One region of the Gordonia sp. SGD-V-85 genome, then DNA from elsewhere that is predicted to be linked to it. Evidence: predicted binding sites of a transcription regulator. Region 1 holds the regulator's gene; the other holds the start of a gene.

Evidence for each region. The regulator LexA, encoded in region 1, represses DNA repair genes until DNA is damaged. The targets are predictions, from matches to a motif close to CGAACANNTGTTCG.
Region 2: AS181_RS11280 (SAV_6107 family HEPN domain-containing protein) is a predicted target of LexA. The motif match lies at 2,062-2,075, and genes of this name have one in related genera.

The regions. Positions count from the first base shown of each region.
Region 1 is NZ_LNQO01000002.1:293,848-298,058, forward strand. It holds gene AS181_RS03425 (DeoR/GlpR family DNA-binding transcription regulator) at 1-244, opposite strand, end outside; gene AS181_RS03430 (phosphoenolpyruvate--protein phosphotransferase) at 393-2,102, shown strand; gene lexA (transcriptional repressor LexA) at 2,080-2,784, opposite strand; gene AS181_RS03440 (LysM peptidoglycan-binding domain-containing protein) at 3,009-3,548, shown strand; gene nrdR (transcriptional regulator NrdR) at 3,648-4,148, shown strand; gene hrpA (ATP-dependent RNA helicase HrpA) at 4,122-4,211, opposite strand, start outside.
Region 2 is NZ_LNQO01000008.1:10,856-15,066, reverse strand. It holds gene mraZ (division/cell wall cluster transcriptional repressor MraZ) at 1-373, opposite strand, end outside; gene AS181_RS11285 (DUF3040 domain-containing protein) at 912-1,313, opposite strand; gene AS181_RS11280 (SAV_6107 family HEPN domain-containing protein) at 1,480-1,953, opposite strand; gene AS181_RS11275 (GNAT family N-acetyltransferase) at 2,319-2,993, shown strand; gene AS181_RS11270 (phytoene desaturase family protein) at 2,996-4,211, shown strand, end outside.

The DNA.
Region 1 (4,211 bases):
TCTTCTGCTCGATCTGGCTCGACTCCCGTTCGTCGATCCCGAGCTCGCCGAGGGTGCGCATGATCTCGGCGCGCACGGCGCCGCCGTGGACCCGCTGGAGATGTCCGGCGCGTTCCAGTACCGCGAGATCGCGTCGGACGGTCTCGCTGGTGACGTCGAATTTCTCGGCGAGCGCGGCCACGGATGCCCGCCCCGCGAGGCGCACCTCGTCGACGATCGCCTGTTGTCTCTCCTCGGCGTACACACCGCTCCGATCTCCGGTTTCGACCACCCGCTTGTTGAGGCGTGTGGGATTGGATGTTGTAGTAATTGTGTTTACGCCTGTTTGTGTTGACAAGTCAAGCACTTTTTGTAACGGTGGTCACATCGATAGTCGAGTGAGAGGCAAGACGATGGCGCAGATCCTGACGGGAACCCCGGTGGTCGGCGGATTGGCCCACGGTCCCGCGCTGTGGCCGGGCGAGCGACCCGACCACTCGCCGGAGAAGCTCGGCGTCGGTGTGGAGATCGCCGAGGAACGGCGCGCCGACGAGGTCTCGCGCTTCGCCACCGCGGCCGGCGCCGTCGCGGCGCGGCTGCGCACGCGCGCGTCGCAGAACACCGGGGTGACGGCCGAGGTGCTCGCCGCGACGGCGGGCCTGGCCGAGGACCGCGGCTGGATCGGTGCCGCGACCGCGCTCATCGGCAAGGGCGCCCCCGCCGAGGCCGCTGCCGTCGCGGCCACCGAACAGTTCGCGGCGGTGTTCACCAAGCTCGGCGGACTGATGGCCGAGCGGGTCACCGATCTCAACGACGTGCGCGACCGGGTCCTCGCCGAACTGCTCGGCCTACCCGAACCTGGTGTGCCCACTCCGGAGGTGCCGTCGGTCCTGCTCGCCGACGACCTCGCGCCCGCCGACACCGCGGGCCTCGACCCCACGAGCACCATCGCCCTCGTCACCCGCCTCGGCGGACCGACCAGCCACACCGCGATCATCGCGCGCCAGCTGGGGATCCCGTGCGTGGTGGCGGTGGCCGACCTGGACGAGATCGAGCCCGGCACAACCGTTCTCGTCGACGGCAGCACCGGGCGAATCGAGGTGGAGCCCGATGCGGAGGCGGCCCGGGCTCGCGTCGACGAGGATCGGCGGCATGCCGCACTCGTCGCCGGCTGGACCGGTCCGGGGCAGACCGCCGACGGGGTGGCCGTGGCGGTGCTCGCCAACGTCGCCGACGGATCGTCGGCACGCGCCGCGGCCGGGTACCCAGTCGAGGGCGTCGGGCTCTTCCGCACCGAACTCGCGTTCCTCGAGCGTGCCGACGAACCGTCGGTGGACGAGCAGGCCGCGATCTACCGGGAGGTGCTCGATGCGTTCAACGGGCAGAAGGTGGTCATCCGCACCCTCGACGCCGGGTCCGACAAACCGCTCCGGTTCGTGACCCATCCCGACGAATCGAACCCAGCGCTCGGCGTGCGGGGTGATCGGATCGCGCTGGCGCACCCCGAGATCCGCGCGCATCAGCTCGACGCGATCGCGCAGGCCGCGTCGGGGTCGGCCGTCGCGCCGTGGGTCATGGCGCCGATGATCGCCTCGCCGGCGGAGGCGCGCACCTTCGCCGCCGAGGTCCGTGGCCGTGGTCTGGTCGCCGGGGTGATGATCGAGGTGCCCGCGGCGGCGATCCTGGCCGAAGCCGTCCTCGCCGAGGTGGACTTCGTGTCCATCGGCACCAACGATCTGACCCAGTACACGATGGCGGCCGACCGGATGTCGGCCGATCTCGCCGGACTGACCGACCCGTGGCAACCGGCCGTGTTGAGCCTCATCGCGGGAGTCGCGGCAGCGGGCGCACGTCAGGGAAAGCCGGTCGGGGTGTGCGGCGAGGCCGCCGCCGATCCGAACCTCGCCTGCGTGCTCGTCGGTCTCGGCGTCACCTCGCTGTCCAGCGCGCCGGCTGCTGCCGCGGCCGTGGGGGCCCGGCTCGGCGAGGTGTCCGCACCGGACTGCCGGGCCGCCGCCGAGGCCGCCCTGGCCACCTCGGATCCCGCCGCGGCGCGCGAGGCTGCCGCGGCGGTGCTCGACGGTTCGGTCGGCGGAGAGGTCAGACTCGCCGCATCACGGTGACGACCTTGCCGAGGATGACGGCATCGTTGCCCGGGATCGGATCGAACAGTTCGTTGTGCGGCATGAGCCAGACGTTGGGGCCCTGACGCTTGAAGGTCTTCACGGTGGCCTCGCCGTCGATCATGGCCGCGACGATGTCGCCGTTGTCGGCGACGTTCTGCTGCCGGACCACGACCCAGTCGCCGTCGCAGATCGCGGCGTCGATCATCGACTCGCCGACGACGCGCAACAGGAAGAGCGATCCCTCGCCGACCAGCTCACGGGGCAGCGGGAAGACGTCCTCGACGGCCTCCTCGGCCAGGATCGGACCGCCGGCCGCGATACGGCCGAGAACCGGCACGAAGGTCGGCTCGGGAAGCTGGCCGGCCGTCGGGGTGTCCGGCGACGGGGTGTCACTCGGGGCGATGTTGACCGCACGGGGACGGTTCGCGTCGCGCTTGAGCAGCCCCTTGCGTTCCAGCGTCCGCAACTGATGGGCCACCGACGACGTCGAGGCCAGGCCGACCTCGTCGCCGATCTCCCGGATGCTCGGCGGATAACCGCGCTCGCGCACCGAGCGGCGGATCACCTCCAGGACCCCGGCCTGTCGCGGGGTGAGTGAGGCCTCGGCGGCGGCGGCGTCGAACGGGGCCTCGTCGTCGGCGCCCCGCGCTCGGCCGCGCCTATCGCCGGTGTCACTCATGTTCGGTTCCTCTCGTCTTCGGAACGTGCTGGTAGATGGCTTGCGCCGGGTCCGAGCCTAGCGGAGTTCGACCGGCACCTCAAACATTTGTTCGATGTGTCGCGAGACTTTGTCGGGCCGTCGTGCTACAAATTCGAACATCAGTGCATCGAACATCTGATCGATGTTCGAACACCGACCGCGACACCCCGCACGATCCAGACACCAGAACACCGGAGGGCACCATGCGCACCGCCACTCTCGTCGCTCCCGTCCGCACCGACCGTCCCGACGCTGTCCGGCCCCCCACCGACCGCGCCGATCGGGTCCGGACGCGCGCCCCGCTGTCCGACGGCGGCCGGCCGATAGACAACCGGCCGGCCGGCACCCGACCGCGGGGTGCGTCGCCGGTGACCCCGCGGGTGGGCGGTACCCACTGTGGCTCTCCGGTCGGGGTGCGCGGGCGTGGCCCGGTCGGACCCGACGCGGCGGTGTTCCGTCGGCGCCGCCGCACCGCGGTCGCGCTCCTCGCCGGCGTCGGGCTGGCGTTCGTCGTGTGGGTGTTCGGTGTCGTGGGCCAGAACTACTCGGACTCGCTGACCCCGTCCGCCGTGAGTGCCGAGGTCGTCCACGTGCGCTCGGGGGACTCGCTCAGCTCGATCGCCGGCCGGGTGGCACCCGAGATGCCGCGCGAGGTCGTGATCGACGAGATCGTCGCGATGAACGATCTGGGGTCGAGCGCGCTGCAGGTGGGCCAGCCCCTGCTCACCCCCCGGTACCGCTGAGGCCGGGCGGTATCCTCGATGTCACAGGGGCCGGCCGACAAGCGGCGGGGCGCACGCTTCGGGTGCGTTCCAGCGTCCCGCGACCTGCGTGAGGACACGATGCGCTGCCCCTTCTGCAAGAACGACGACACCAAGGTCATCGACTCGCGTGTCGCAGATGAAGGGCAGGCCATCCGCCGCCGTCGCTCCTGTGTGGAGTGCGGTCGCCGGTTCTCGACCGTGGAGAGCGCCGTGCTCGCGGTGGTCAAACGCAACGGCGTGACCGAACCGTTCAGCCGGGAGAAGGTCATGCGCGGCGTGCGGCGAGCCTGTCAGGGCCGCCACGTCGCCGAGGACGCGCTCGCGCAACTCGCCCAGCAGGTCGAGGACACGGTGCGCGCCAGTGGATCGGCCGAGATCCCCAGCAACGAGGTCGGACTCGCCATCCTGGGTCCGCTCCGCGATCTTGACGAGGTGGCGTATCTGCGCTTCGCCTCGGTGTACCGGTCGTTCGACTCGGTGGAGGACTTCCAGCGCGAGATCGACGACCTGAAGGCGGCATCGGGTTCCGGGAGCGCGCTCGCCGAACCCGTGTCAGCCGAGTCGGTCCAGAGCTCGTAGGACCCGTTTCTCCGACACCGGGAACGCGGTACCGAGACGCTGGGCGAACAGCCCCACGCGCAA
Region 2 (4,211 bases), on a different contig from region 1:
CGTTCCATGCGGCCGAGTCCCAGATCTCGAGGTGATCGAAGCTGCCGAACACCACGCACTCCTTGGACAACCCCGCGTACACGCGATGGTCGCCGGACAGGCTGATCCTGCCCTGACCGTCCGGTCGCTGCTCTTCCGAACCGGCGAAGAACGTCCGCTGGAACGCGCGCAGATCAGGGTCGTTCCGAGACGCCTCGACGATCCGAGCGGCTATCGCGTCGAACTCTTCGGTCCGGTACACCGACAAGCTGTGATCTTGGCCTTTGGTGACCACTACCCCTCCTGCCAGTGCATCGCGGAACTTGGCGGGCAACGTGAGCCGCCCTTTGTCGTCCAATTTGGGCGTGTAGGTACCGACGAATCGCACGGACACGTCGACACCTCCTGCCCACCGGGTTCCGCGTCGTATCTCGCCTCACCCAGTGCTGCCACAGTACCCCACTTTCCACCACTTTCCACCCCCACCGCCCCCGCATTCACCCACTGACAGCAAATTCCCAGTTCAGGGAGCTCAAGTTGACAATGAACGCGCGTGTCCCCGGCGCGTCACGGGCCGAAAGAAGCGCATCAAGCGTGTGACCAGAGACACCGATGAGGTTCGAGAGGCGGGAAATCCAGGCATAGATCCTCTAGTGGGGCAAAGTGGGGCGTCCCGGTGGGGAGAAGTGGGGATCGCCGGTGGGGAGAAGTGGGGATGCCGGTAAAGAAGCGCGAGGATCGTCGACTGGGCGTCCGATCCTGTCGATCGTGCGCCCGAATCCGTCGGCCGTGCGCCCGAACCCGTTCAGCGTGCTCTGGAGAGCAATCGAGGACATGAAAGAGCCGCGTGCCCGAAGGCACGCGGCTCAGTCGTATGCGAAGTTGCGGGAGTCGGTCAGCCGATCGACGAACGCGGAGTCGGGATCAGCGGATCACTCCTGCTCGAACCGGCGATTGAATCGCTCCTCCATGCGTTCCGACAGCTTGCGCTTGGCGCCGGACGACCCCGATTGCTTCTTGCCGGACCTGGTCGACGACGAGCCCGCCTCGGCGGTGTTGTTGTCTCCCCAGAGTGCGAAGAGGCCGGCCCCGAACATCACCAGGAAGCCCAGGAGGCTCACGATCGGGAATCCGCCGATGTTGATGTTGACGATGAGTCCGCCGACCAGCATCACCAGGCCGACGACGAAGGCCGCTGCCGCCTGCAGGCGACGACGACCGCTCGACTTCCCAAGGCGCCGACGCTTGACACTGGACGCAAACTTGGGGTCTTCCGCGTACAGCGCGCTCTCGATCTGTTCGAGCATGCGTTGCTCGTGCTCCGAAAGTGGCACCGACCCTCCTTCTCACTGATCCGTGACGCCGACGAAGGTCACCCGCGACCGGAAAGGCGTCTGCGCCTATATCGTCCCATGATACGAGGTGAAATCGACCGCGACCACCATTACTCGCTGTTGCCGACGACCGGGCGGTGCCAGAAACCGCAAAGTGTGGCCGGATTCACGCCGTCGCGCCGATCTGCGGCGCTTCGGCACCGAGTTTTCCTTGCTCGTAGGCGATGACCATCGTCTCGACCCGACGCAGGAAGTCGAGGACGAGCAGCCGCATGCCGGCGACGCTGTCGGGGTCGATCGTGCGGATGATCCCGGACTCGATCTTCATCCGAACCGGCGACAGCGCGGCGAACCGGGCGGCGATCGGCGCCAGCTCGGGGGCGACCACACCGATGCGGGTCCAGGCGTTCGACGTCCTGCGCCGCACGGTCCCGACCGGTTCGTGCACGGCAAGGGCCGCGCCCGAGGCGCGGAGTGCGACGAGGTACAGCTGGCGGAACCGCTCGACGTCGTCGTCGACGCCGTCGGCATTGTCGAAGAGCACGTGTGCGCGCTCGAGGAGATCGCGCGCTCGACCGACCATCACCGGGTCGACGGGCGCCGCGTGGGTGAGAGCCGTGGCGCTGCGGTGTCTGGCCATGTCGTCCTCCTCGTGCGTATGGGCTGTGTCCGGCGGCAGACGCTTCCCTCGTCCGCCGCCGGACCGTGTCGTCGGATGAACGCGAACAGCTTGCGGAGGCACATTCATCGAACATCCGTTCGACACGTTCAATATAGCTATCCCGGCGTCGGCGTTCAAGACATCTGTGACCCGAAACCCCCGCCGGGGAGTACAACGCCACCACCTGCGGGCCGATTCCTGCCGAGTGTGCATCATCGATAGGACAATTCCCGGAAGTGGCCTGCGACGCGATGCCCCCGGCAGAGGGCGGCCCGCCCCAGCGGCAGCCGACCTCGTCTGCAGGTCGACGACGCAGGACGAACGATGCAGAGAACGGAAATCCGTTGACCATCCGCCTGGTGAGCCTGAGTGGCCAGGACGCCCGGGCCTGGCTCGAGCCGGCCCTGGAGATCTACGTGACCGCGATGAATTATCCGCGCGGTACGGAGATCCATCGGGCCGGGCTCTGGCGCGAACACATCGCGCGGCCCGGATGGCGTGCGGTGGGCGCGGTCGAGACGGTGACCCCATACGAGGCGCGGACCATGCCGGCCGCGCGGCGCCGGGTCGGTCCACCGGTCGGCTTCGGACCCGACGACCTGCTCGTCGGCATCGCCTACGGCTACACCGGCGCGACCGGTCAGTGGTGGAACCAGCAGCTGCGGCTCGGACTCCGCCAGACGGGCCGACCGCCCGAGACGGTCGAGGCGATCGCGCGCGATTACTTCGAGCTCACCGAGCTGCACGTCCACCCGACCGCCCAGGGCCGTGGGATCGGACAGGCGCTCCTCGCCCGGCTGCTGGCCGATCGGCCCGAACGCCATGTGCTGCTGTCGACCCCGGAGATCCCCGCCGAGGACAACCGCGCGTGGTCGTTGTACCGGCGGATGGGTTTCACCGACGTCCTGCGCCACTTCACCTTCACCGGCGATCCGCGTCCGTTCGCGTTCCTCGGCCGTCCGCTCCCCCTGGAACTGCAACCCCCGGCCGCCGCCCGCCGCGCCGGTACCGGGAGCTGACGATGCACGGCCCCCGGCGTGACGCCGTCGTCATCGGCGCGGGCCACAACGGCCTGATCGCCGCGGCCTACCTGGCACAGGCCGGACGGGATGTGGAGGTACTCGAGCGGGACGACATCCCCGGCGGCGCGGTCTCCACCGTCGAACGGTTCCCCGGCCATCGGGTCGACCGGGGGTCGTCGTCGCATCTGATGATCCGTCACTCCCCCGTCCTCGACGACCTCGACCTCGCCGCGCACGGCCTGCGCTACGTCGACTGCGATCCGTGGGCGTTCGTCCCGGCCACCGCGACCGCCCCGCCGATCGTCTTCCGCACCGACCTCGACGCGACGTGTGCTTCCATCGAGAACGCCTGCGGTGCGGCCGATGCCGCCGCATATCGACGGTTCGTGGAGACGTGGACGCCGCGGGCGCGGGCGGTCATGGATGCGTTCTACCAACCCGCGACGATGGGGAAGTTCGGCCGGGCCTTCGGCGGGCTCGGCGGCACCGCCACCACGGCACGCACGGGGTTGTTCGGCCGGCGCGGCGGCCGGGTGCTGAACCTGACCGCCGAATTGATGGCCTCCGGCGATTCCCTCCTCGACGAGTATTTCGAGTCCGAACAGCTCAAGGCCGGACTCGCGTGGTTCGGCGCCCAGTCCGGACCGCCCATGAGCGCACCGGGCACGGCGCCGATGATCGGATTCGCCGCACTCATGCACCGAATCCCGCCCGGACGCGCGATCGGGGGCAGCGGCGCCCTCACCGAGGCCCTCGTGCACCGAATCCACCAGGACGGCGGCCGTGTCTCCTGCGGCGACCCCGCGGTCTCCGTCGCCCGCTGCGGCGACCACTGGCGGGTGCTCACCGGCACGGGTCAATCCCGTTGTGCCGCAACAGTCATCCACGCCTGCCACGTGCTCACCACGCTCGACCTCCTCGCCGCCGGCGGTTTCGACGCGGGCGTCATCGACCGCTGGCGACGCGCCATCGTCGTGGGCAGCGGGATCGGGATGGCGGTTCGCCTGGGGACGACCGGCCTGCCCGACTACCAGGGGCTGCCCGGCGACCTGCCCGAGCACGGCGTCCATTCGGCTCTCGGACTGCTGGTCACCGACCGCGCCCACCTCACCCGAGCCCATGCCGCGGCGTCGGTGGGCGAGCTCCCGCCGCGCCCGGCTGTGGTCGCGATGAGCTATTCGGCGATCGATCCGACGCTCGCGCCCCCGGGCCGCT